4 regions of the Blautia faecis genome follow, and region 3 is predicted to be linked to each of the others. Evidence: predicted binding sites of a transcription regulator. Region 3 holds the regulator's gene; each other region holds the start of a gene.
What was found. The regulator HrcA, encoded in region 3, represses chaperone genes, less so after heat shock. The targets are predictions, from matches to a motif close to TGTTAGCACTCNNNNNNNNNGAGTGCTAACA.
Positions count from the first base shown of each region.

Region 1 (6,304 bases), on a different contig from region 3:
GGAGGCAAAGTACTTCCCCAGAAGACACAGAACAAAGAGCAGGCTGAAACTGGAGTAAAGAGATTAGGTGAAAATGGAGAACGAACAGATAGTAATAGAATTAAAAGAACTTTTGTATATGGAATTCAGGCGATATTTATATCGAAGGAAAGCAAATGTAACCGCCCAGAGTATCTTGCTGGCGATCGGGTATAACATAAACAAGCTTCATTATAAGATTCAGGCAGGAAGGACAGGGCGGCATTTATTTCCACTCAAACAAACCGCCTGATTTTGACAGGTCAAAAGTAAATCCTGAAAACGAACCTTTTTCCAGAAAAGGTTTATTAAAGTTCGCCTTCTTGTAGAAACAGAATGAAAGGAGAGAATATTTCGCCTTAAAAACGGCAAAAAGATGCTGCCGCACCTATGATTTCCTAATCATTGATGCGACAGCCCCGACTATAAGGAGATTTCCTTAACCTTCAATGGCAATATAACCATCTTTTTCTATTTTCTCAGGTGCTTTCTTTGGCACGGACAGTTTCAGAATACCATCTTCATATTTTGCATGAATGTCTTCTTCGCTTACTGCATCGCCTACATAAAAGCTTCGGCACATGCTGCCCGCATAGCGTTCACGCCTGATATAATTACCTTCTTTATCTTTTTCATCTTTATCCAGTCCCTTTGCAGCAGAAAGTACCAGATAACCATCTTTCAGCTGTACCTGAATCTCGTCTTTCTTAAATCCCGGAAGATCGACATCCAGTTCATAGCTACCGTCTGTTTCACGGATATCCGTTTTCATCATGTTCTGCGCATGTTTACCATAAAGCGGATTCTTCTTGCCCCAAAACTCATCGTTAAACGGGAAGTTCATCCAATCATCATCAAATAAGTTTTCTCCAAAAATACTAGGCATTAACATAAGTCATATCTCCTTTTCATGACAAACAAATCTATATTCAAGTCTTTCGACTGTTACTTACAATTATATTTAAAGGGTACTGCCCGAAATCTTCGGGCAACACCACGAGCTTTTTATCAATCAGATGTTATCATTATCATTCAATGGTTATATATTTCGGATCATTGGAAACTGGTTTTGCTTCTTTCTTCGGAACAAACAGTTTCAGGATACCATGTTTGTATTCACCTTTAATGTCTTCCTGAGTCACTTCTTCGCCTACATAAAAGCTTCGCTCGCAGGCTCCTGCGTAACGTTCACGTCTGATGTAGTGTCCCTTCTTATCTTCATCGTCTTCATCCAGACCTTTTGCTGCACTGACAGTTAAGTAACCATCTTTCAATGCAACTTTGACTTCATCTTTCTTGAAGCCAGGAACATCAACAATCAGTTCATAACCTTCCGGTTTTTCCTTAATATCTGTCTTCAGGAGATTCTGTGCTCTTCTTCCGTACAGCTTCTTTTCCGCTTTCTTCTCATCTTTGTCATCATAATAGAATGGTGTAAAGAAATCATCAAATAAGTTTTCTCCAAAAATACTAGGCATTAACATAAGTCATATCTCCTTTCAAAAGCTCCCTAGATCTTCACGATCCAGTCTGCTGTATTATCATTTCTAGTTCTTCGAACATCTGGAATACCTTTTCTTTTATCTCTCTTCCTTTGTTCTATCTGTAATATAACACGCATTATTAGCACTGTCAAGAGGTGAGTGCTAATTTTTTGTGAAGATTTTGTGAATGATTTTGTGAAACTTGTGAATGTGTTTTGTGAACGCTATAAGCCATGCAAAATGGTGAAAAAAGACGCCCTGCAAGTTTACTGTTAATGCATCAGCCTTTTAAAATTAGCCAACTACTTTTCCAAAAGTTTTTAAGGTGGAGCCGGAAGTGACTTGGATAGGAGCATATTTTTTATTTAGAGAAATAAATTGGATACCGGAATCAGATTGATGATATTTCTTTACATAAGCATCACCATCGAGGAAAAAGACACCGATTTCTCCTTCTTCAAGAGTTTCTTGTTTATGAATCCAGATGATCTGTCCATCCAGATAGAGAGGCTCCATACTGTCACCACATATGATGTTGTTCCGAAAGAAGAAATTGCTGAATTTGAAGAGCTTATGCGCAAAACCATAGCTGACATTGTATCAGAAGCCAGTAGCGTTGTCTTTTGGGTGTATGTGCAGAAATATGTGAAGCACAAAACCCTAAACGAAATGCTGCAAGAATTGCCAGACGTAGGTCAATTCATCCTAGCTATGGATACCTGGTTTGAAAAACTGATGGAGAAATAATCTAGGAAAATAGTTTAAAGTTTACATGTTATGATCATGTATGAAGTTGGAACAAAATAAAAGATTGTGCTATACTATTGTTCAAGAAAAAAACTCATTGACATATTTCAATCTATTTAGGAGGATAAACGATCATGTGTACAGCAGCAACTTATAAAACAAAAGATTTTTACTTTGGACGAACCCTCGATTATGAATTCTCTTATGGTGATCAGATAGTAATTACACCACGTAATTATGCGTTTAATTTTCGCCATGTTGGCGATATGAAAAATCATTATGCAATTATTGGAATGGCTCATGTTGCAGAGGATTATCCTTTGTATTATGATGCTATGAATGAAAAAGGAGTGGCAATGGCAGGACTGAATTTTGTCGGAAATGCTGTTTATGCCGCGATTAAGCCAGATGTGGAAAATATTGCACAGTTTGAATTTATTCCGTGGATTTTAAGTCAGTGTTCTTCTTTAGTTGAAGTTCGCGAGCTTCTTGAACGAATTAATATTGTTAATACTCCTTTCAGCGAGCAATTGCCATTAGCACAATTACACTGGATCATTTCTGATGAGAATGAGTCAATTACGGTAGAATCTATGTCAGATGGTTTGCATATTTATGATAATCCAGTAGGAGTGCTTACGAATAATCCGCCATTTCCACAGCAGATGTTTCAACTAAATAATTATATGCATTTATCTCCTAAACAGCCCAGAAATACTTTCTGCGAAAATTTGGCTCTTGATGCATATAGTAGAGGTATGGGAGGATTAGGTCTTCCGGGAGATCTCTCATCTTCCTCACGCTTTGTACGTGTAGCTTTTACAAAGGTAAATGCAATTTCAGGTGAATCAGAGGAAGAAAGCGTTAGCCAATTCTTCCACATTCTCGGATCTGTGGATCAGCAACGAGGATGTTGCGAAGTAGCGGATGGAAAATATGAAATCACATTGTATACGTCGTGTTGTAATGTTACAAAAGGTATTTATTATTACAATACTTATGAAAACCATCAGATCAGTGCAGTAGATATGCATGTAGAAAATCTGGATAGTGATAAAATGATTTGTTATCCAGTAATTCAAGGAGAACGAATCAACTATCAAAATAAATAATGTTTTGAAATCAGGGATGAGGTAGAAAGGAAAGTTCCATGACAAAAGATGAAGTAAAAAAACTCAGGATGAACAGTCCGGAATCACTACAGTTTTTAAATAATGCTACGAAATTTTATAATTTAATGATGATGTATCGTTGTGCTATTCGGGAGATACAAACTAAACTTGAGGTTTTGGATGATGAATTTTCAGCTGAGAACAATCGAAATCCTATTTCTTTTATAAAAACAAGAATTAAGAAGCCCAATAGTATTTACAATAAACTGCAGAAGATGGGATATGAATTTACAACAGAAAATATACAGACATATCTCAATGATGTAGCAGGCGTTCGAATAGTTTGTGCGTTTATTGACGATATTTATATGATATCAGATTTGATTACCCAACAGGATGATATTAAAGTTATTGAAATAAAAGATTATATAAAAAATCCAAAATCGAATGGTTATCGAAGCTATCATATGATTGTTGAAATACCAGTATTTTTTGCTAAGGGTAAAACACCTATGCGTGTAGAATTACAGATTCGAACCAATGGTATGGATTTCTGGGCAACATTGGAACATCAACTTCGCTATAAAAAAGGAATTGAAGAAATGCCTGGCTATGATGAGATAAGTGAAGAATTACTTCATTCTGCAAGAGCTATCATTGAAGCAGATAATGAAATGCAGAGAATAAAAGACAAAATTGGTATGTTCCACGAAATTTAGGGAGAAAACTGAGCAAGTAGGAAGGCGGAATATATATGAAACAAGATACTTTAGAGGGCAAAGCAAAAACAAAAAATGGGGTAAAACGGCTGTGTTTTTCCATAGTCTGCATTCTTCTGGAAGTGATTTTTATTATTACTATCGTAACACGCTTGAATGAATATGCAGAAATTATAAATTTATTTACAAGGATTTTGAGTGGAATCTTGGTTTTGGGATTGTACGCATCAGATAAGACCTCTTCTATGAAAATGCCTTGGGTCATCTTAATTCTAATCTTCCCAATTATGGGTGTAGGCCTGTATTTGTTGATTGGTTTGAATGGTGGCACACATAAAATGCGTGAGCGATATGCAGAAATTGATAGCAAATTGTTACCAATGCTTCCGGACAGTCAGGAGTGTTTGAGCAGAATAAAAGAAACAATTCCGAAAGCAGGAAATATAGCAAGTTACATACAAAGAAATTCGCAGTATCCAATCTATCAGAATACGGATATTGTGTATTTTGATGAAGCAGTGAAAGGATTAGAGGCACAGCTTAAGGATTTGGAGAAAGCACAGAAGTTTATCTTTATGGAATATCATGCGATAGAAGACGCTGAAGCATGGCATAAGATTCAAGATGTTCTGGAAGAGCGAGTAAAAGCAGGTGTGGAAGTTAGAGTATTCTACGATGATATGGGTTCTATAGGCTTTATTAACACAGATTTTGTGAAAAAGATGGAGGCAATAGGAATTCATTGCCGTGTATTCAATCCGTTTATGCCAGGTTTAAATCTGTTTTTGAACAATCGTGATCATAGAAAAATAACCGTTATTGATGGAAAAGTCGGATTTACAGGTGGATATAATCTAGCAAACGAATATTTTAATTACACACACCCGTATGGACAGTGGAAAGATACAGGTATTCGTTTAGAAGGAGATGCTGTTCAGTCGCTTACGGTGACATTTTTGGAAATGTGGAATGCAGTAAGTGCTAAGGCTGCTAATGATTCTGATTTTAGTAAATACCTTTTCCACTATGATTATGCGGCACAGCAAACTGGGTTTGTTCAACCTTATGCAGACAGCCCTATGGATAATGAGCAGGTAGGAGAAGAAGTTTATATCAGTATGATAAATAAAGCTGAAAAATATTGTTGGTTTATGACTCCATATCTAATCATAACAGATGAAATGACGCATGCGTTATGTCTGGCTGCTAAGCGAGGGGTAGACGTAAGAATTATCACACCTGGTATCCCTGATAAAAAATTCATTTATAATATAACTCGTTCTTTTTATCATGGATTAGTTAAACATGGTGTTCGTGTTTATGAGTGGACTCCTGGTTTCTGTCATGCAAAAATGAGTGTGGCAGATGACTGTATGGCAACTTGTGGAACAATTAATCTGGATTATCGAAGTTTATATCACCATTTTGAAAACGGTTGTTTTATGGCAGATTGTCAGGCAGTTGTGGAAATAAAAAATGATCTGATAAGAACGATGGGAGAATGTCGTGATGTGACAGACCAATATCAAACCGGACGAAGTGCATATTTGCGACTAGGACAATTATTTATGAGATTATTTGCTGGATTGCTATAAGAATCTGATGAAACGACCTTTCAAAAAACAGTTGATTTAGAAGTTAACTGTTTTTGAAAGGCCGTTTTTGCTATATCTAACAGTCTGTTGTACAAAGAAGATTTTGCATGGATGAAAAAACAAACCTTGTTGAGGTTAAATTGAGTTTTCCATTGTATTGTATTGCTAATGAATAAGAATAAGAAAAAGAACAGACAATGCTGAATGCTCTGGAAACAAGAATATCTGAGTATAGTATGTAAGTTCGTAACAGAATGAAAGGAGCGATTCAAATGAGCAATTTGGAAAATTATATGAAACAGCAAGCAATTTTTTGTGAACAAAATGATAGCATTAGTAAGAATCTATATTCAGAGTATGGTGTAAAAAGAGGCTTACGAGATGAAAAAGGCCAAGGTGTGTTGACGGGGCTTACAAATATTTCTGATATAAAAGCTTTTGAATATCGTGATGGAGTAAAGAGTCCATGTGATGGCGAGTTATCTTATCGTGGTTATAATATAAAAGATTTAGTAACAGGAAGTAAAGGAAAAAGGTTTGTCTTTGAAGAAGGAGCATATCTTCTTTTATTCGGAGAATTGCCAACTGATACACAGTTAATGGAATTTCAGGGAAGACTATCTGATTGT
Region 1 is NZ_JAQDKY010000040.1:31,452-37,755, reverse strand. It holds gene PGQ38_RS15860 (Hsp20/alpha crystallin family protein) at 458-910, opposite strand; gene PGQ38_RS15855 (Hsp20/alpha crystallin family protein) at 1,047-1,502, opposite strand; gene PGQ38_RS20865 (S24 family peptidase) at 1,797-2,018, opposite strand; partial or broken gene PGQ38_RS15845 (hypothetical protein) at 2,025-2,249, shown strand; gene bsh (choloylglycine hydrolase) at 2,384-3,361, shown strand; gene PGQ38_RS15835 (GTP pyrophosphokinase) at 3,400-4,080, shown strand; gene cls (cardiolipin synthase) at 4,116-5,675, shown strand; gene PGQ38_RS15825 (citrate/2-methylcitrate synthase) at 5,930-6,304, shown strand, end outside.
Region 1: PGQ38_RS15855 (Hsp20/alpha crystallin family protein) is a predicted target of HrcA. The motif match lies at 1,640-1,670, and genes of this name have one in related genera.

Region 2 (6,304 bases), on a different contig from region 3:
TTTTCTCATTAATAATGGGAATTGACGGGGTGATGTATGCTGGACCGATCGCAGATGCAGCGGCATTATCATTGGCGATATTGTTTGCACGAAGAGAGCTTGTGGCCATGAAGAAATAATAAAAAAGACTGATATAAATGATACTGTACTTCAGGAGGTTGTTGGAGTCCGGTATGTTATATCAGTCTTTTTTATAAATACAGCTGATTAACCGTTAGGTTAAATCTGTGTCAGATATTAATGGCAGGAATGACTTCCGCAGCCATGATCGCCACAGCTGTGACCTGCTTCATGATCATGGTGATCGCAATGTACATTGGGGTTATAGCCAAGATTTCCTGCGAGTAATGCGTTTACAGCTTCATCAGCGTTGCCGCTGACACCGCCGAAAAGACGGATTCCAGCCTGGGCAAGTGCATTCTGGGCACCGCCGCCAATACCGCCGCAGATCAGGGTATCTACGCCATGTGCAACCAGGAATCCAGCCAGTGCGCCGTGACCGCTTCCATTGGTATCGACTACTTCGGCACTTACAACCTTGCCATCTGCAATGTCATAGATCTTGAATGTTTCTGTGTGTCCAAAGTGCTGAAAAATTTCTCCATTTTCATAAGTAACTGCAATCTTCATAATGATATCTCCTTCATTTTGTAAATTTGATTTGGGAAGTGAACTATTAAATCGGTCAGCGGCTGGCAGTTTCTGTGAAAGGTCTAAGCTGGTAAGCGGAGTCTGTTTAGATTCCTTTTGGCAACAGCATTTCCCGCAGCGCGTATGCTCCCGTCCTTCGCAGAGCCGGTAATTTCCCCCGGCTATGACAAGGCGCTGTCCAAGGACGATACATCGGGCAATTTTTTTTCGGGCAGTTTCATAAATTTCTGTGACAGTTGTCCGGGAAATGTCCATCTGGGAAGCACATTGTTCGTGAGTTTTCTTCTCAAGATCTACCAGACGGATGACCTCATATTCATCCAGAGTCAGAGTGACAGCTTCCGACTCTCTGGGACATTCTTCAGGAGAAAAAGTTTCATATTGGGGTGCCTGGCAGATTCTGCGGCATCTGGGCGGTCTGGGCATATATGTCACCTCCTTGTTTTCGACATATGTCGATTATAAACCAGAAGAAGAGAAAATTCAATACTATTATTTTCTGAGCGCTATTCAAAGTTGCTCCAATATGGTATAGTTTTGTTACTATTCATTTGCAACGCTCTGCGAGGTGTTTTTGGTGGATAAAGTTTACAGAAAACCAGAGAACTAAGTTTGCGTAGCAAACGCTATTTCTTGTGCCTGTCACAAAAAGGTTCGTGTTTCTGTGCGTCGCGAAGCGCGTTGCTGTGAAGGTCGTGGTTGACAATTTTTTTTATTTGGAGTACAGTCCAAGAAGAGATAAAATCGTTACTGCTCAAAAGCAATTTTTTTCTGGAATTTTGGGCACAATTGGAGCAGTAATGTAAAATTAACAGAAGAGGTATGAATATGCTGAAAGTAAAGAACCTGACTTTTGAAGTGAATGAAGAGGGGAAAAAGCGCTGTCTGGTAAATCACATCAGTTTTGATGTTCAGGATGGGGAAATGCTGGTAATCACCGGACCAAATGGAGGTGGAAAATCCACCCTGGCCAAGGTACTGGCTGGCATTGAGAAAGCAGACAGCGGAGAAATTTATCTGGATGATGAGAACATTACAGGATACGATATTGATCATCGTGCAAATGCGGGAATTGGCTATGCATTTCAGCAGCCACCCCGCTTTAAAGGTATGACCGTGGCAAGAATGTTATCTCTTGCAGCAGGAAAGAATTTAACGGAAAAAGAGAGCTGTGACCTTCTCTCAGCTGTAGGACTTTGTTCCGAAGATTACCTGAACCGTCAGCTGGATGGAACCCTTTCCGGCGGTGAAATGAAGCGAATTGAGATTGCCACAGTTTTAGCGAAGTCTCATAAAGTAAGCATTTTTGATGAACCTGAAGCAGGAATCGACCTGTGGAGCTTTTCCATGCTGATCAAGCGCTTTGAGGAGATTCATCGTGAGAAAAAGGAGTGCTTGATCCTGATTTCCCATCAGGAAAAAATCATCAATATGGCAGATAAGATCATGGTAATTGAAGACGGTGAAGTAAAGAAATATGGTACGAAAGAAGACGTTTTCCCAACCTTATTTCAGCAGGAAAAATGTCAGAAATGTCTGAATGAAGGAGGAAAATGTTGATGGTTAAAGTAGAAGAAACAACCCAGGGCGTGCTGGATAAGATCAGCGAAGGATTCGCGCAGAAGGGTGCTTTTAATCTCCGTCAAAACGGTATTTCCATTTGCCACGGTGATAGCGAGCACATCAAAATAAAGAAAAAAGAGGACAAGCCGGGAATCGATATTTTCATTGATGGCGAGACGAAAGGGGAGAAGGTTTTTATCCCGGTGGTAGTCAGTGTGTCCGGAATGACAGACCTGGTTTACAATGATTTTTATGTGGCAGATGGTGCAGATGTAGACATTGTGGCAGGCTGCGGAATCCACAACAGCGGCTGCAATGACAGCCGTCACGATGGCATCCACACCTTCCATGTGGGCAAGAATGCCAATGTACATTACGAGGAAAAGCATTACGGTGAGGGCGAAGGAACCGGCAGCAGAGTGCTGAATCCGGTGACTAATATTGAACTTGGTGAGAACTCTGTGTTCACCTTGGATACCGTTCAGATCAAGGGGGTTGACTCCACCATCCGTACTACAAATGTGTCAATGGATGCAGATTCCAAGCTGTTTGTTCTGGAGCGTCTGATGACTGACGGAGAGCAGAAAGCAGAGTCTGATATTGAAGTCTGTATGAATGGAGCGGGTTCTTCTGCACAGATTATTTCCCGTTCCGTTGGAAAAGGAAATTCCTCCCAGGTTTTCCATCCCAAGGCAGTTGGAAAGAATAAATGCCATGCCCATATCCAGTGTGATTCCATTATTATGGACCATGCCGAAGTAGGCTCCATCCCAGAGATTCAGGCGAAACATGTGGATGCTGCGATCATTCACGAGGCAGCAATCGGTCGAATCAACGATGAGCAGCTTTTGAAGCTGAGAACTCTTGGCATGACCGAGGCTGAGGCAGAAAATGTGATTATTGAGAACTTCCTGAGTTGAGAATATAAAGCTTTTGTGGAAATAAAATACCAGGTGAGCTCTGAAAGGGCACTATCCTGGTATTTTTTGTCTCCAATTTTAATTACACGATGTTACAATAAACACATCAGACAATAGAATGGAAATGACGAAATATGCCAAATTTACAAAGGCGGCTATGGCATATGCGGATTCCTTTATTTCCTGGATGAAACGGTGCTCGATCTTTCATGGACTGATGATGGTGGTCACAGCTTATACACTTCTTACGGTATTGCCGTTTGGGGCGCATTATGTGGCGAATGGAATATTTGCGGTTTCTGATTTTGTCATCTGTATTATTTCATCACTTGGTCAGCACTTTATGCTTTATTCCAGCCTGGAATGCGCAGGAAATTATTCATCCCTTTTACATGTGGTAAGTGTATGTGTAGATAAAGCAAATGCAATACTGGAGCTGGACAGTATGGATATTGACGGCAAAGAGATCCAGCCGGAAAATTATGATATCAGACTTTCGAACATTTCGTTTTCTTATGACAAACGGAAGATTATTGATGATATATCGCTCTCTATCCCACAGAAAACGACGACAGCGATCGTTGGACCATCTGGTGGAGAAAAATCAACACTTTGCAATCTGATTGCCAGATTCTGGGATGTGGATTCCGGGGAAGTGACGCTTGGAGGCGTGAATGTAAAAGACTACAGCATGAACAGTCTGATGCGTAATTTTTCATTTGTATTTCAGTCTGTGTATTTGTTTGCAGATACTATTGAGAATAATATTAAATTCGGACGTCAGGATGCAAGCCATGAGGAAGTGGTGGAAGCGGCAAAGAAAGCGTGCTGTCACGATTTTCAGCAAACTTCCTGATGGATACAATACAGTGATCGGAGAGAGAGGAGCTACACTTTCAGGTGGCGAGAAACAGCGTATTTCGATAGCCAGAGCAATCATGAAGGATGCAGTAGATGCACTTACAAAGGAAAAAACGATTATTATGATTGCCCACAGATTAAAAACAGTCAGACATGCGGATCAGATTGTGGTTGTTGACAAAGGAAGGATTGTGCAGCAGGGAATACATGAGCAGCTAATGAAGCAGGAAGGTATCTATAAGAGATTTGTGGATGCAAGGCAGCAGGCGGTAAGCTGGAAACCGGCGCATTGAGAAATAATGCACAGTTGGGGAATATCCAAATTGAATTATCTGAAAAAGGCATAATTTAAGGACACAAATTCTTCACAAAAGAATTAGCACTCACCTATTGACAGTGCTAACAATACGTGTTATATTACATACAGAACAAAGGGAGAGAGAAAAAGAAATCTTCCAGTTTCATTGAGAATGTTAATTAAACACGTAAGTGTTCACAATATAAGGAGGAATGGATTATGTTAATGCCTAGTATTTTTGGAGAAGATTTATTTGATGATTGGATGAGATTACCTGTAGAAAGAGAGACGAACAGAGGTTACAGAACCACAGAACTGATGAAGACAGATATTAAGGATGTGGATGGCAACTACGAGCTGAGCATGGACCTTCCGGGATTTCATAAAGAAGATGTGAAGATTCAGCTGAAGGATGGTTACCTGAACATCCAGGCTTCCAGAACTGAGAATAAAGATGAGAAGGACAATCATGGTAAATATGTCCACAGAGAACGTTACACCGGACAGTGCTCCAGAAGTTTCTATGTAGGAAAAGAGTTGGAGCATGAGGACATTCATGCGAAATATGACAACGGTGTTCTGGTTGTTACCCTCCCGAAGGAAGCGAAGAAAAAAGTGCCGGAAGAGAAGAAGTTTATTTCTATTGAAGGCTGATTTTGGTAAAATAGATTTTTGGACTGATATAGACTGACATAAAATATGTGCGCCAGCCGTGAAATAGAAGCGGCGGCTGGCGTAAATAATTACTGAATACTGTGAACAGCTTCTTTCATATAGATTGTGTTTCATTTAAAGACGATTTTCTAATTTACATAGATTTTGTTTCATACCCCCTCATTTCCTGCCGGCTACCCACCGGCAGGTTTTTTCTTATGTCTTTACATCATTTCACCTGTCTGTTATACTTGTCTGGAATTATTGCTGACTGTAAAAAACAAAATGTTGTTGCAAGCGTTGTGAACAGTAACAATGTTTTAAGAGAAGGAATTTACCCATGAATTACATTGTATTTGACTTGGAATGGAACCAGAGCCCAGGGGGAAAAAGGTGGTCCAACAGCCGTCTGCCTTTTGAGATCATAGAAATCGGCGCCGTAAAACTGAATGAAAAGAAAGAAATTGTGGACAGCTTTCAGCGTCTGGTCAAGCCCCAGGTGTATAACTGGATTCATGACAGTATCCATGAAGTAATTCATATGAATTATAAAGATCTGCAGAACGGAACCCCTTTTCCACAGGCAGTTACAGAGTTTCTGGATTGGTGTGGAGAAGAATATATTTTCTTCACCTGGGGAAATCAGGATGTGATGGAGCTGCAGCGGAATATGAAATACTATGGCAGGCTTTCCAGAATCAAAGGTCCGGTGACCTATTATGATGTGCAGAAATTATTTGCCATCCGCTACGAGGAAAACGACGAGCGCCGTGCCCTGGAATTTGCCACAGATAAAATGGGCGTAGAGAAGAAAATGGACTTCCACCGCGCTCTGGGAGATGCTTATTACACCGCATGTATTCTCCAGAAAATAGAAGACGAGTATATTTTTCCTAACTCATCCCTGGACGTATACCAGAACCCTAAGAGTAAACGGGAAGAGATCCACGTATCCTACCCGGCTTACGATAAATATGTGTCCCGTGAATTTTATTCCCGGGAAAAAGCCATGAAGGACCGTGAAGTAACTAGCACGAAATGCCCATTGTGCCATAACCCGGCTAAGCGCAAGATCCGCTGGTTTATGAATAATTCCAAGGTTTACTACAGCGTGTCCCTTTGCCAGGAACATGGCTTTGTCCTTGGCAAGATCCGGATCCGCCGGACAGAAGACAACATGTACTATGTAATCAAGAAACTGACTAACGTAACCGACGAAGAAGCCGACGAGATCCGCCAGAAACGTGATGCCCACAGGGCCAAACGCCGCCTGAAAAAAGAAGAGCAGCCAAGCCAATAAACTAACGCTTGGTTAATAGAAAAAACCCCTCCGGAATCCAGGAATACGCCGTCACCG
Region 2 is NZ_JAQDKY010000001.1:168,743-175,046, reverse strand. It holds gene PGQ38_RS00705 (MATE family efflux transporter) at 1-119, shown strand, start outside; gene PGQ38_RS00700 (DUF134 domain-containing protein) at 238-1,077, opposite strand; gene PGQ38_RS00695 (ABC transporter ATP-binding protein) at 1,480-2,211, shown strand; gene PGQ38_RS00690 (SufB/SufD family protein) at 2,211-3,134, shown strand; partial or broken gene PGQ38_RS19640 (ABC transporter ATP-binding protein) at 3,475-4,288, shown strand; gene PGQ38_RS00680 (Hsp20/alpha crystallin family protein) at 4,513-4,947, shown strand; gene PGQ38_RS00675 (3'-5' exonuclease) at 5,288-6,247, shown strand.
Region 2: PGQ38_RS00680 (Hsp20/alpha crystallin family protein) is a predicted target of HrcA. The motif match lies at 4,370-4,400, and genes of this name have one in related genera.

Region 3 (6,304 bases):
ACGTCTGCGGCTTCCGCCGCCTCCAAACAGATCTCCGAAAATATCTCCGAAGATATCCCCCATGTCTGCGCCGGAGAAATCAAAGCCGCCGAAACCGCCTGCTCCGCCACCGCCGCCGTTTTCAAAAGCGGCATGACCAAACTGATCATACTGTCTTCTCTTGTCCGGGTCACTTAAGACGCTATAAGCCTCTGTTGCCTCTTTGAATTTCGCTTCAGCTTCCTTATCTCCCGGATTTACGTCGGGATGATACTTCTTGGCAAGCTGACGATATGCTTTTTTTAATGTAGCGTCATCGGCGCTCTTATCAACGCCTAAGACTTCATAGTAATCTCTTTTATCAGCCATGATTTCTTTCTTTTCCTAACTTTTTGTATTTGGTTATCTTATGGAAGACGCCAGCGGCGCATTTCCTGTAATATGTCTTTCACCACCACTGCCCGGTCATGAATCATGACCGGGCTGTAGTTTCATGTTCCGAAATATTGGAACTTATTATTCAATTAAACCTCTTTGTAGTCAGCATCTACAACATCATCGCCGTAACCAGCCTCGTTACCGCCCTGGGAAGCTCCTCCCATGTCCGGTCCAGGGCCTGCCTGACCAGCACCACCCTGTGGGTTCTGTGCTTCATACATCTTTGCGAAAAGCTTCTGAGCACTTTCCATCATCTTCTCCTGAGCAGCTTTGATCTCAGCGACCTGAGCATCTCCGATCTCATCTGTATTTGCATATTTAGCAAGGATATCTTTTAATGCATTTAAGTCAGCCTCTACGGAAGCTTTGTCATTTGCATCCAGTTTATCGCCTGCTTCTTTCAGTGCATTCTCAACCTGGAATACCATGGAGTCTGCATTGTTCTTTGTATCAATTGCCTCTTTACGTTTCTTATCCTGAGCTTCGAACTCAGCAGCTTCTTTAACAGCCTTGTCAATATCAGACTCGGACATGTTAGAACCAGCTGTGATTGTAATGTGCTGCTCTTTACCTGTTCCAAGATCCTTAGCAGATACATTTACAATACCGTTGGCATCGATATCGAATGTAACCTCAATCTGCGGAACACCACGACGTGCTGGTGGGATTCCATCCAGACGGAACTGTCCAAGGGACTTGTTGTCTTTCGCGAACTGACGCTCGCCCTGTAATACATTGATATCTACAGCGGTCTGATTATCAGCTGCTGTGGAGAAAATCTGGCTCTTCTTGGTCGGAATAGTTGTATTTCTCTCGATCAGACGTGTTGCAATACCACCCATTGTCTCGATGGACAGGGAAAGTGGAGTAACATCAAGAAGAAGGATGTCACCTGCACCAGCCTCACCGGAAAGCTTACCACCCTGGATAGAAGCACCAAGTGCAACACACTCATCTGGGTTCAAGGCCTTGCTTGGCTCTTTGCCAGTTAACTGTCTTACTTTATCCTGTACAGCCGGGATACGTGTAGATCCACCAACCAGAAGCACCTGTCCAAGATCAGAAGCAGTAAGACCTGCATCAGAAAGTGCACGGCGAACCGGCTCTGCTGTTTTCTCAACAAGATCGTGTGTAAGTTCGTCAAATTTAGCTCTTGTAAGGTTCATATCAAAATGCTTCGGTCCTTCAGCTGTTGCTGTGATGAATGGCAGGTTGATATTGGTTGTTGTTGCGGAAGAAAGCTCTTTCTTAGCTTTCTCAGCAGCTTCTTTCAGTCTCTGAAGAGCCATCTTATCGTTGCTTAAGTCAACGCCCTCTGTTCTCTTGAACTCAGAAAGCATATAGTCTGTAATTCTCTGGTCAAAGTCATCACCACCAAGACGGTTGTTACCAGCTGTTGCCAGAACTTCGATAACGCCATCACCAATCTCAATAATGGAAACATCGAATGTACCACCACCAAGGTCATAAACCATGATCTTCTGCTCTTTCTCATTGTCAAGACCATATGCAAGAGCTGCTGCTGTAGGCTCGTTGATGATACGTTTTACATCGAGACCTGCAATCTTACCAGCATCCTTGGTTGCCTGACGCTGAGCATCATTGAAATATGCCGGAACAGTGATAACTGCTTCTGTAACAGACTCTCCAAGGTATCCTTCAGCGTCTTTTTTCAGTTTCTGAAGAATCATAGCGGAAATTTCCTGTGGGGAATATTTCTTATCATCAATTGTTACACGGTAATCTGTACCCATCTCTCTCTTGATGGAAGAGATTGTTTTCTCTGCGTTTGTTACTGCCTGACGTTTTGCAGGCTCACCTACCAGACGCTCACCTGTCTTTGTGAATGCTACAACAGATGGTGTTGTTCTGGATCCTTCTGTATTTGCGATAACGGTTGGCTGTCCACCTTCCATAACAGCTACACAGCTGTTTGTTGTACCTAAGTCAATACCAATGATTTTTCCCATGATAATTTTCCTCCTGTTTAAAAATTCATGGTTGCTGTCCATTACACGAACAGTAACATTTATACTTTGTTTTTAGAAAATGTCGATGAAGTTTGATTCTCCAAGCTGCTTTCTGTTAATTAGCAACTTTTACCATACTGTGTCTTACAACGAAATCCTTGTAGGTATATCCCTTCTGAAATTCCTCTACGACGATGTTCTCGCCAACGGATTCGTCCTCCACATGCATCACTGCATTATGCAGATTCGGATCAAATTCCTTACCTACAGCTTCGATTGGCTTCACACCCATCTCATCAAAAGCTGTCATCATCTGCTTGTAGATCATCTTCATGCCTTCTGCAAATGGATCATCCTCCGGTGCCTGTGCAAGACCTCTTTCGAAGTTATCCACGATCGGAAGCATTTTTTCAACGATGTCCCTGGCGCCGATGATGTACATGCTGGATTTCTCTTTCTCCGTTCTTTTACGGTAGTTATCAAATTCAGCCATGCTGCGCTTCAGTCTGTCTGTAAGCTCCTCGACCTGCTGTTCAAATTTATCTTTCTCTTTTTTCTTCTTGCCGAAGAAAGAAGTTTTTGTCTTGGTTTCCGGTTCCTTCTGAGATTCGGCTTCCTGATCTGACTGCTCAGTTTCTTCTGTCTGTGCTGGTTCTTCGGAAGTCTCCTCTTCTGCTGTCTGGGCTGTATCTGCTGCCTCTTCTTCGCTTCCGTCTGTTACCGGAATGTCAACTGCTTCTTCCTGTACTTCGGCTTCTTTATTCATTTCTTCTGACACGCTTTCAACCGCCTTTCTAGGTTTTCTTATTTACCATTTCGTCAAGCTGGACTTTTAATTTCTTTAAGCTGTCCACTACATTCTCGTAATCCATTCGCTTGGGACCGATGATTCCAATAGTTCCACGCATTCCATCTCCCAACTCGTAAGTAGCTGTGACCACACTGCAGTCTTTCATGGTACGTACCGGAACTTCATCCCCGATGTATACCTGAACTCCTGTGTTCTCCGGATCTCCCATTTCCTCACGGACCATATCCGCAAGTTCCTGCTTATCCTCGAAAGTGGAAATCAGCTCACTGGCTCTGGATGTATCTGCAAGCTCTGGATACTTAAATATGTTGGTTGCTCCCGATGTATATACTTTCATATCTTCTTCGTCCACGTGAATCGTAGCTGCAACTGCGTCCAGCACATCTGCAACCACACCGCTGTGGCTTCCCGCCTGTTCTTTCAATCTGGCGATCATGCCCAGATTAATGTCCTGGATGGGTACACCGTTCAGGTTCGTGTTAAGAAGAAGATTCAGCTTCAGGATCGTCTGGTCATCCATCTCCTCATCAATATTAATGATCTGGTTCCGAATGACATTACCCTCACATACAACTACGGCAATCAGCTGCCGCTCATTGACTCGTGAAAGCTGAATGAACTTCAGGGTGCTTCCCTTATACTGGGGAACCGCAACCATAGCCGCATAATTGGTATTCGTGGCAAGAACCTTCGCCACCTGCTTGAGCACCTTATCCATCTTATCTGACTTCTCAATCATCAGATCACGGATTTCTGCGATCTCGGCTTCCTTCTCCCTGGTAAGCTCATCTACATAAAGGCGATAGCCTTTATCTGATGGAATTCTTCCGGCTGAGGTGTGGGGCTGTACGATGTAGCCCATATCCGTCAGGTCGGACATCTCATTTCGGATAGTAGCAGAGCTGACATTCAGATCCGGATATTTGGAAATAGTTCTGGAACCTACAGGCTCGCCTGTTTCCATATAAGTTTTGATGATTGCTTTCAGTATTTTCCGTTTGCGCTCATCTAATACTTCATCCATGAAATATCTGCTCCTTCCTGAAAAGCAGACGGTCAAACCTGATTCTGATTTCCGTCTGGCTTCTTCGAATTCCTTTTGTTAGCACTCATTATTTAGGAGTGCTAACATCTATGCTCTTAAGATACACCTCAGTATTCCTTTTGTCAATATTTTTTACAAATTTTTTTCATCTTTTTTGATAGTTTTTACCCTATACTTTACCATTCTGGCTAAATTCTCCTTACTGCAATACTTTTTTTGGACAGCAAGGATACTATCAGGTATCTGCCAACGCAGTCTTATGTTTGCTGCCGCATAAATGAAAAAGATGCCTTGAGAAAATTTTCCCTGGCATCTTCTTTCCTATATAGGAATACCGCCCATAGGCGACATGTCCGTTTTGTAACTGTTCAGCACCTTCACAGTTATATGTTTCGCAAAACAGCCCCTGCTGAATAGCAGCCTCTATTTTTTATAATTTTCCAGATAGTCAAGAACTGCTGTCGGCTCATCCAGAAAGACTACCATATCCAGCACGGAAAAATCCATGAATTTCTCTTCTGCTGTGTACTCCAGCAATGCTTTCATCTTGTCATAATATCCGTCAATGTTATACAGCACAATTGGGCGGTCAATACGTTTCAGGCTTTTCAAGGTAAAAATCTCAAAAAATTCCTCGTAGGTACCAATTCCGCCAGGTGCTACGATCGTAGCATCTGATTTTTCTTCCAGAAGTTTTTTGCGCTCTCTCATATTCTCTGTGAAAATAAATTCCGTGCATTTCTCATACAGAACTCCAGGCTGGTCAAAAAATCGGGGAGCAATTCCAAGTATGTAACCATTTTCTGCTGCCACGCCTCTGGCTGCTGCTCCCATCATTCCGGTAGCCCCGCCGCCAAACACCAGACCGTGACCTCTTTTTCCCATTGCTCTTCCAAGCTCTTCTGTTTTTTCATAATAAATGTTTTTAAGCAGTGCACTTGAAGCGCCATATACACATATGTTCAATCTGTTATCCCCCTTATTTTTTCTTCTAAACACAGGTGCAGCCTACCTGCGGCAGCACCATATACGAAAGTCAGCTGGCATATCTTTTCCAGTCAGCTTCCGGCAGCCGCGCAAAACACCATATTTGCCACACCGCACAAAACCATCACCAGAATAGGATTCATTTTAAATTTTCTTAAAAGCACCAGTGCGGCAGTAAAGAACACCACCATTCGAATGCATATGTTTTCCCGAAACAGTTCCACTGCACCATTTATAAAAAAAGATGATACTAAAATGGTAACTCCTGCCTTGGCGATCATGGCCACAACCGCCGGGCGAAGGGATGTAAGAGTTCCCTGGAGAAGGGACATTTTCCGGTATTTCGTGTAAATATATGCCAGCAGGGTTACAATTATACAGGAGGGTAAAATACAGCCAAGAGTAGCCACCACTGCGCCACCAGGACCAGCAATCCTGGTTCCTACAAAGGTTGCGGAGTTTACTGCAATAGGACCAGGAGTCATCTCTGCAATGGTCACAAGATTCGAAAAAGTTTCCATGGAAATCCAGCCATGCATAGTCACTACCTGTTCCTGTATAAGAGGCATTGCTGCATATCCACCTCCAAAGCTTAATGCACCAATCTGAAGGAAGCTGAAAAAGAGCTGAAGATAAATCATTTTTTGCTGCCCTCCTTCACAAGTGTACGCGCAAATCCAAATACAGCCACAATAAGTATTATATAAATAATGTTTACCTTCAGAAAATAGCTTACACAAAAACTGATGACCATAATAACCACATTTACCCAGTCATTTGATTTCGCCACGTTTTTCCCCATGTCGTATACCACAGAAATGATCACAGCACCTACGCCGGCAGTCATGCCTTTCAAAAGAGCTGCTATATAATAATTAGAGCAGAATGCATCATAAAACAAGGAAATCAGGGACAGGATCACCATTGGCGGAATAATAGCCCCCAGAACCGACAGCAGCATTCCCGGTATTCCCCCAAGCTTGTATCCCACCACAATTGCTCCGTTTACTGCAATTGCTCCTGGAGATGACTGTGCGATTGCCACCAGATCCAGCATTTCTTCCTCATCGATCC
Region 3 is NZ_JAQDKY010000010.1:76,719-83,022, reverse strand. It holds gene dnaJ (molecular chaperone DnaJ) at 1-348, opposite strand, end outside; gene dnaK (molecular chaperone DnaK) at 504-2,387, opposite strand; gene grpE (nucleotide exchange factor GrpE) at 2,503-3,153, opposite strand; gene hrcA (heat-inducible transcriptional repressor HrcA) at 3,182-4,222, opposite strand; gene PGQ38_RS07115 (LOG family protein) at 4,667-5,209, opposite strand; gene PGQ38_RS07110 (chromate transporter) at 5,302-5,871, opposite strand; gene PGQ38_RS07105 (chromate transporter) at 5,868-6,304, opposite strand, start outside.

Region 4 (6,304 bases), on a different contig from region 3:
AAAGAACAGGGTATCTGGAAGCCTTATACTTTCAGTGAAAGGACCGATGTTGAATTTTATCCTGTTTCCAGGGAAGAGCTTCTGGAATATATAAAAACAGGGGAGCCTATGGATAAAGCAGGAAGCTATGGAATCCAGGGGAAATTTGGAATTTACGTAAAAGGAATCTGCGGAGACTACAATAATGTGGTTGGGCTTCCTGTAGGAAGACTGGTTTATGAACTTAAGAAAATGAAAATCAATATAAGGGGAATGAGAAAATGATAAAAGCATGTATTTTTGATCTGGACGGAACTTTAGCCTACACATTGGATTCCATGGCTGTTGTAGGAAATGAAGTTGTAAGAAAATACGGTTTGAAACCAATGCCTATAGAAAATTACAGATATTATTGCGGAAACGGTGCTGACATGCTGGTAAAAAGACTTCTGGTCGATGCAGGAGATCCGGAATTGCTGCACTATGAGGAAGCAAGAGCGTTATATAGAAAAGAATTTGATAAAGACCCATTTTACAAAATACAGCATTATCCGGGAATGCCGGAAACCTTAAAAGAGTTGAAAAAAAGAGGCGTGAAGCTGGGGGTGTGCTCAAATAAACCACATGAAGCAGCCGTGAAAGTGGTAGAAAGAATGTTTGGGTCTCAGATTTTTGATGCAGTTATGGGACAGAGTGATTCTGTAAGAAAGAAACCAGCACCGGATGGTCCGCTTAAAATCGCGGAGCAGTTTGGAATTAAGCCAGAAGAGTGTATGTATCTGGGAGACTCCGGAACAGACATGCAAACTGGAAAAGCAGCCGGGATGTACACGGTAGGTGTTCTGTGGGGATACAGGGAAAAAGAAGAACTGCTGAAAAATGGAGCGGACTATCTTGTGGATTCTCCAGAGGATATTCTTGATTTATATGAGGAAAAATGCGAAGAGTAAAATTTTGATAATTATTTAGCATGCTCTAAACAGTTATAACTTTTATTATAAAACAGGAGGTCGGAAAAATGTATACAGAGGAGTGTATTCAGACATTTTTGGAAAAACAGGAGCAGCTTTTTGATGAACCGGTTGCAGAAACTTACGAAGAAGCAGAGGAATTCCTGGAGGATTGCATGGCTGTAGTTGCAGATTCTATTGACGAAGTGCGAAAATATCTGTCTGGAATGGGTGCAGATGTGGATGGCATGAGTAATGAAGAATTAGAAGAAGCAAGTGAAGTATTTGCCCTTCCAGATGGAAAATATCTGATTGTGGAGGGATGATCTTTTGAAGCAGAGGTTTGCAGCTGCAGAGTAACTGACTTTCACATAAGGTGATGAAACTGGCGAAAAGGCAGTATGTCCGGTTGGAATTCCGAACAGTTATCGGATAAATTCATATTACATAAGTATAAAATCAGGTTGCTATAATGACACTAAACAAGAGAACATAATGTGTTACTGTTCAGAAGAGAAGATACATCCCATAAGATGTTTTCCGGAGAAAGAAGTGACCAGCAACTATCGCGTTATGGTTCACTGGCAATGTTCCGCGAGGTGTTTTTTGTAAACAAATTTCACAGAAAACCCGAGAATCTGGGCGCGGAATCATGCGGATGCATGATTCCTGTGCAGCGCGAAGTGGTTGCGGTGCGCGGAGCGAACAGTAGCACTGTCACATGCACTGTAAGAATTACAATAAAATAAAAGTGCTTGTGAAAATGTTTAAAATATGTTACAATAATGTTACAGGTCAGCCTAAAAGGGGAATGTAAAGGAGGATGGCATATGAGACCTAGGAAAATTATAGCAATGGTCATGACTTTTCTTATGATGCTTTCATTGCTTCCGTCTCTGGTATTTGCGGCAGCAGCACCAGAGGGAGAACTTGGAGGTCAGCTTAAGATTAAGGGAACTGCAGCTGTAGGCTCTGAGCTTAGCGCCGATTATGAAAAGGTTACACCGGAAGGACTTACAGACGATTATGTAACGTTCAGCTGGTCAAGAAAAGTTGGAGATCAGCTCACTGAAGTAGGCACTGAGAAGACCTATAAGCTTGTTGATGAAGATCTTGGAAATAAGATCGAGCTGAAAATTACCGGAAAGACCGAAATGGGCATAACCGGAGAACTGAAAGTAAATACAGTTGAAATCGTGGCTACACCGGAAGAAGCTCCGGAAGAGACAACCGAGCTTCCAGAGGAAGAGCAGGAGGCTGTACCGGCAGAGGAAGCCCCTGTTCAGGAAATTGCAGCAGAGGATACACCTGCGGAAGGTTCTCAGACAGATGAGAACACACAGCCGGCTCAGGATGTAGCAGAAGATACACAAACCGAGGAAGTAATTGACATTGGTGCTGATGAACCAACTGATTCTTCCGCTGATGTTATGCAGCCGGCAGATGGACAGGACACAGAGAATTCTGCTGACAATTCCCAGTCTGAGATCACTACAGATGACAGTGTGATTAACATTGGAACAGAAGGCTATCTGGAAGTTCCTGAGAATGGACAGACTGAGGATGCAAATCAGGGAACTTCAGCTGAATCCCCTGCCCAGCAGGAACCTGCGTATACAGCAGAAATTGTTGCAGAAAATACTGCAGAAGATGGTACTGCAGTACTTGATTTTGGAACCGTAAATGCAGGCTTCACACAGGAAAATGCAAACTCTTCCATGACTAAGAATGTAACTGTTAAGAATACTGGCAACAGCACTCTTAATTTCAAAGAAATCAGTCCGGAACATTTTATGGTAAAGGATCTGGGTTCTCTTGCGGCTGGAGAATCAGTTGATGCATGGGTTATGCCAAGAGAAGGTACAGCTGTTGGAGAATACAGTGATACGATCACTTATGAAACAGAGGAAGGTGTAACGGTTTCCTTTATTGCAAAGCTTACAGTAGCTGAGCAGAAGCAGGATGATACGAATACAGATCAGCAGCCAGCAGAGAAACCAGCTACACCGGAAACCACCCCGGAAGTGACACCAGAGGTAACTCCAGAAGTCACCCCAGAAGTGACACCAGAAGTCACCCCAGAGGTAACTCCGGAAGTAACACCAGAAGTCACCCCGGAAGTGACTCCGGAGATTACTCCAGCTCCTTCATTTACTACCGACATTTCCGAAGTGAAATTCGACAGTAAAGAAGCTGGTTACAAAGAAGCACCAGCTGCAGTTACAATCAATGTATCCAATACTGGAAATGTGAAATTAACCGGTATTGCTGTAAGTGTAAGCGGAAACGAATTTACAGTAAGTGCTCCGTCTGCTTCAGAATTAGAGGCAAATGCAAACCAGTCTGTATCCTTTACTGTTGCACCGGCAGTTGGATTGGCAGCAGGAACCTATACACAGACTGTTTCCATTAAGACAGATCAGACAGATTACCTGAATATTCCAGTAAGCTTTACAGTAACAGAAGCTGCTGCCAAGCTTACAGCTGTAGGCAAAGTATCTGATATCAGTCTGGCAAACGGGGTTGAGAAGTCAGCAGCTGGACTGCAGCTTCCATCTACTGTTAAGATTACTACAAACAAGGGCGATATGAATGCCTCTGTAAAATGGGATGTAAAGGGCAGTGCATATAATCAGAACAGTACAGAAGCACAGAAGTTCTCTGTGAAAGGTACTGCTGCTCTTCCAGACGGTGTTACCAATCCGGATAACCTGAGCCTTGTAGTATCTGTTAATGTCACTGTAAGCCGTGGACCGATTGTATCTGATGCAGGGAATAACAGTATCACAGGAATCAGCTCCGATGGAAACTATACTACAGAGACCAAGATTACTTTCACTGCAGTTGGCGCAGGTATGGATATTGAAAATCCGATTAAGGGAGATGTAAGATATCAGCCGCTGAACTGGGAGGTTCTTGAGGCAAGAAGCTGGGACGGCGCACCATATTCTGCAACTTTCCGCATGGGCAAGAATGGAAATTATACTTTGACTGTCACATATAATCAGCAGCAGTTTGATGGAAGCAACTGGGTAAACACTGGAACACAGGATACCAAGCAGGTTAATTTCACTGTAAATGCTGCACCGAATCAGACTCTGACACCGGCTGCAGACAAAACAGATGCAAATCAGAAGAATGCAGTAAAGACCGGGGATAATACTCCAATCCTCCCATTTGTAATTATTCTGATTGTTGCGATTGTATTAATTGCAGGAATACTTGTTTACCGCAATAAGAAAAAATAATAGTGGATTCTCAGATAAACAGTAATTGTGAATGAGAGCAGAACGAATGAGGGAGACCAGAAATGGTCTCCCTTCTTTTAATAAAAACTACTAGCACTCAATTAAAACGAGTGCTAAATTTTCCTTGACTTTTAGTCAGTTTGGTATTACTATAGTTTGTATAATTAAGAAGACAAAGGAGAGTGAGCTGCATGGCTGAGAAGCATGGTAGTTTATCAATTAACAGTGAAAATATTTTTCCAATTATAAAGAAATGGTTATATTCTGATCACGACATTTTTGCAAGAGAGTTAATCTCCAATGGTTGTGATGCAATTACGAAGCTTAAGAAACTTGATGTTATGGGTGAATACACACTTCCGGATGATTACAAAGCTGAAGTACAAGTTATTGTGAATCCGGAAGAGAAGACTTTGAAGTTTATTGATACAGGTCTTGGTATGACGGCCGATGAAGTGGAAGAGTATATTACACAGATTGCTTTTTCAGGAGCTACTGAGTTTCTTTCCAAATATAAAGATAAGACCACGGATGATCAGATCATCGGTCATTTTGGACTTGGCTTTTATTCAGCATTTATGGTAGCAGATGAAGTTCATATTGATACTCTTTCTTATAAAGAGGGCGCTGCTCCAGTACATTGGACCTGTGATGGTGGTACAGAGTATGATATGCAGGAAGGCAATAAGACTACAGTTGGTACTGAAATTACTCTGTTTTTAAATGATGAGAGTACAGAGTTTTCCAACGAATATCGTATGAGAGAGATTATTGAGAAATATTGTTCTTTCATGCCGGTAAATATCTATCTGTCTAAGGAAAATGCACCGCAGGAGTATGAGACCATTGATGAGGCTGAGCTTCGTGATGATGATGTAATTGTAGAGCGTATCCACGAGGATGCTAAGACTGAGGAGAAAGAGAATGACAAAGGTGAGAAAGAAGTCGTAGAAGTATCTCCTGCAAAAGATAAAGTAAAAATCAATAAACGTCCGGTATCTTTAAGTGATCCGGAGCCATTGTGGATGAAACATCCAAACAGTTGTACAGATGAGGAATATAAAGAGTTTTACCGTAAAGTCTTTATGGATTATAAGGAGCCTTTGTTCTGGATTCATTTGAACATGGACTATCCGTTTAACCTGAAAGGTATTCTGTACTTCCCGAAAATCAATACAGAATATGATTCCATCGAAGGTACGATCAAACTGTACAATAACCAGGTATTTATCGCAGATAACATCAAGGAAGTAATTCCAGAATTTCTGCTTCTTCTGAAAGGTGTAATTGATTGTCCGGATCTTCCACTGAATGTATCCAGATCCGCACTGCAGAACGATGGCTTCGTGAAGAAGATTTCCGAGTATATTACAAAGAAAGTAGCGGACAAGCTTACCGGAATGTGTAAAACAGACCGTGAGTCCTACGAGAAATACTGGGATGATATCAGTCCATTTATCAAATATGGCTGCATTAAGGACAGCAAGTTCTCAGATAAGATGAATGATTATATCCTCTTCAAGAACATTGATGGCAAATATCTGACTCTGAAAGATTGCATCGAAGAGAACAAGAAACCAGAAGATGAGACTAAGACAGAAGAGACTGTTGAATCCACAGAAGAGAAGAAAGAGGACGGCGCGAAAGACGAGAAAGAGCCTGAGAAGACTACTATCTTCTATGTAACAGATGAGGTTCAGCAGAGTCAGTATATTAACATGTTCCGTGAGGCAAAGAAGGATGCTGTTATTCTGAAACACAATATTGACAGCGCTTTTATTTCCCATCTGGAGCAGAAGGATCAGACTATCCAGTTTAAGAGAATTGATGCAGATCTTACAGAAGAACTGCGTGGAGAGGAAGCTGCTGACGAGGAGACTTCCAAGACTCTTACAGAAGTATTCAGAGGAGCATTGAAGAATGACAAACTGGAAGTGAAGGTTGAGAATCTGAAAAATGAAAAAGTTGCTGCTATGATGACTCTTTCTGAAGAGAGCCGCCGTATGCAGGATATGATGAAGATGTACAATATGTACGGCATGGATCCATCTATGTTTGGCGGTCAGGAAACTCTGGTTCTGAATGCGAAACATCCATTGGTTCAGTTTGTAGCAGATAACAAGGATT
Region 4 is NZ_JAQDKY010000008.1:24,005-30,308, reverse strand. It holds gene PGQ38_RS05825 (Maf family protein) at 1-264, shown strand, start outside; gene PGQ38_RS05820 (HAD family hydrolase) at 261-929, shown strand; gene PGQ38_RS05815 (glyoxalase) at 998-1,255, shown strand; gene PGQ38_RS05810 (hypothetical protein) at 1,760-4,177, shown strand; gene htpG (molecular chaperone HtpG) at 4,369-6,304, shown strand, end outside.
Region 4: htpG (molecular chaperone HtpG) is a predicted target of HrcA. The motif match lies at 4,266-4,296, and genes of this name have one in related genera.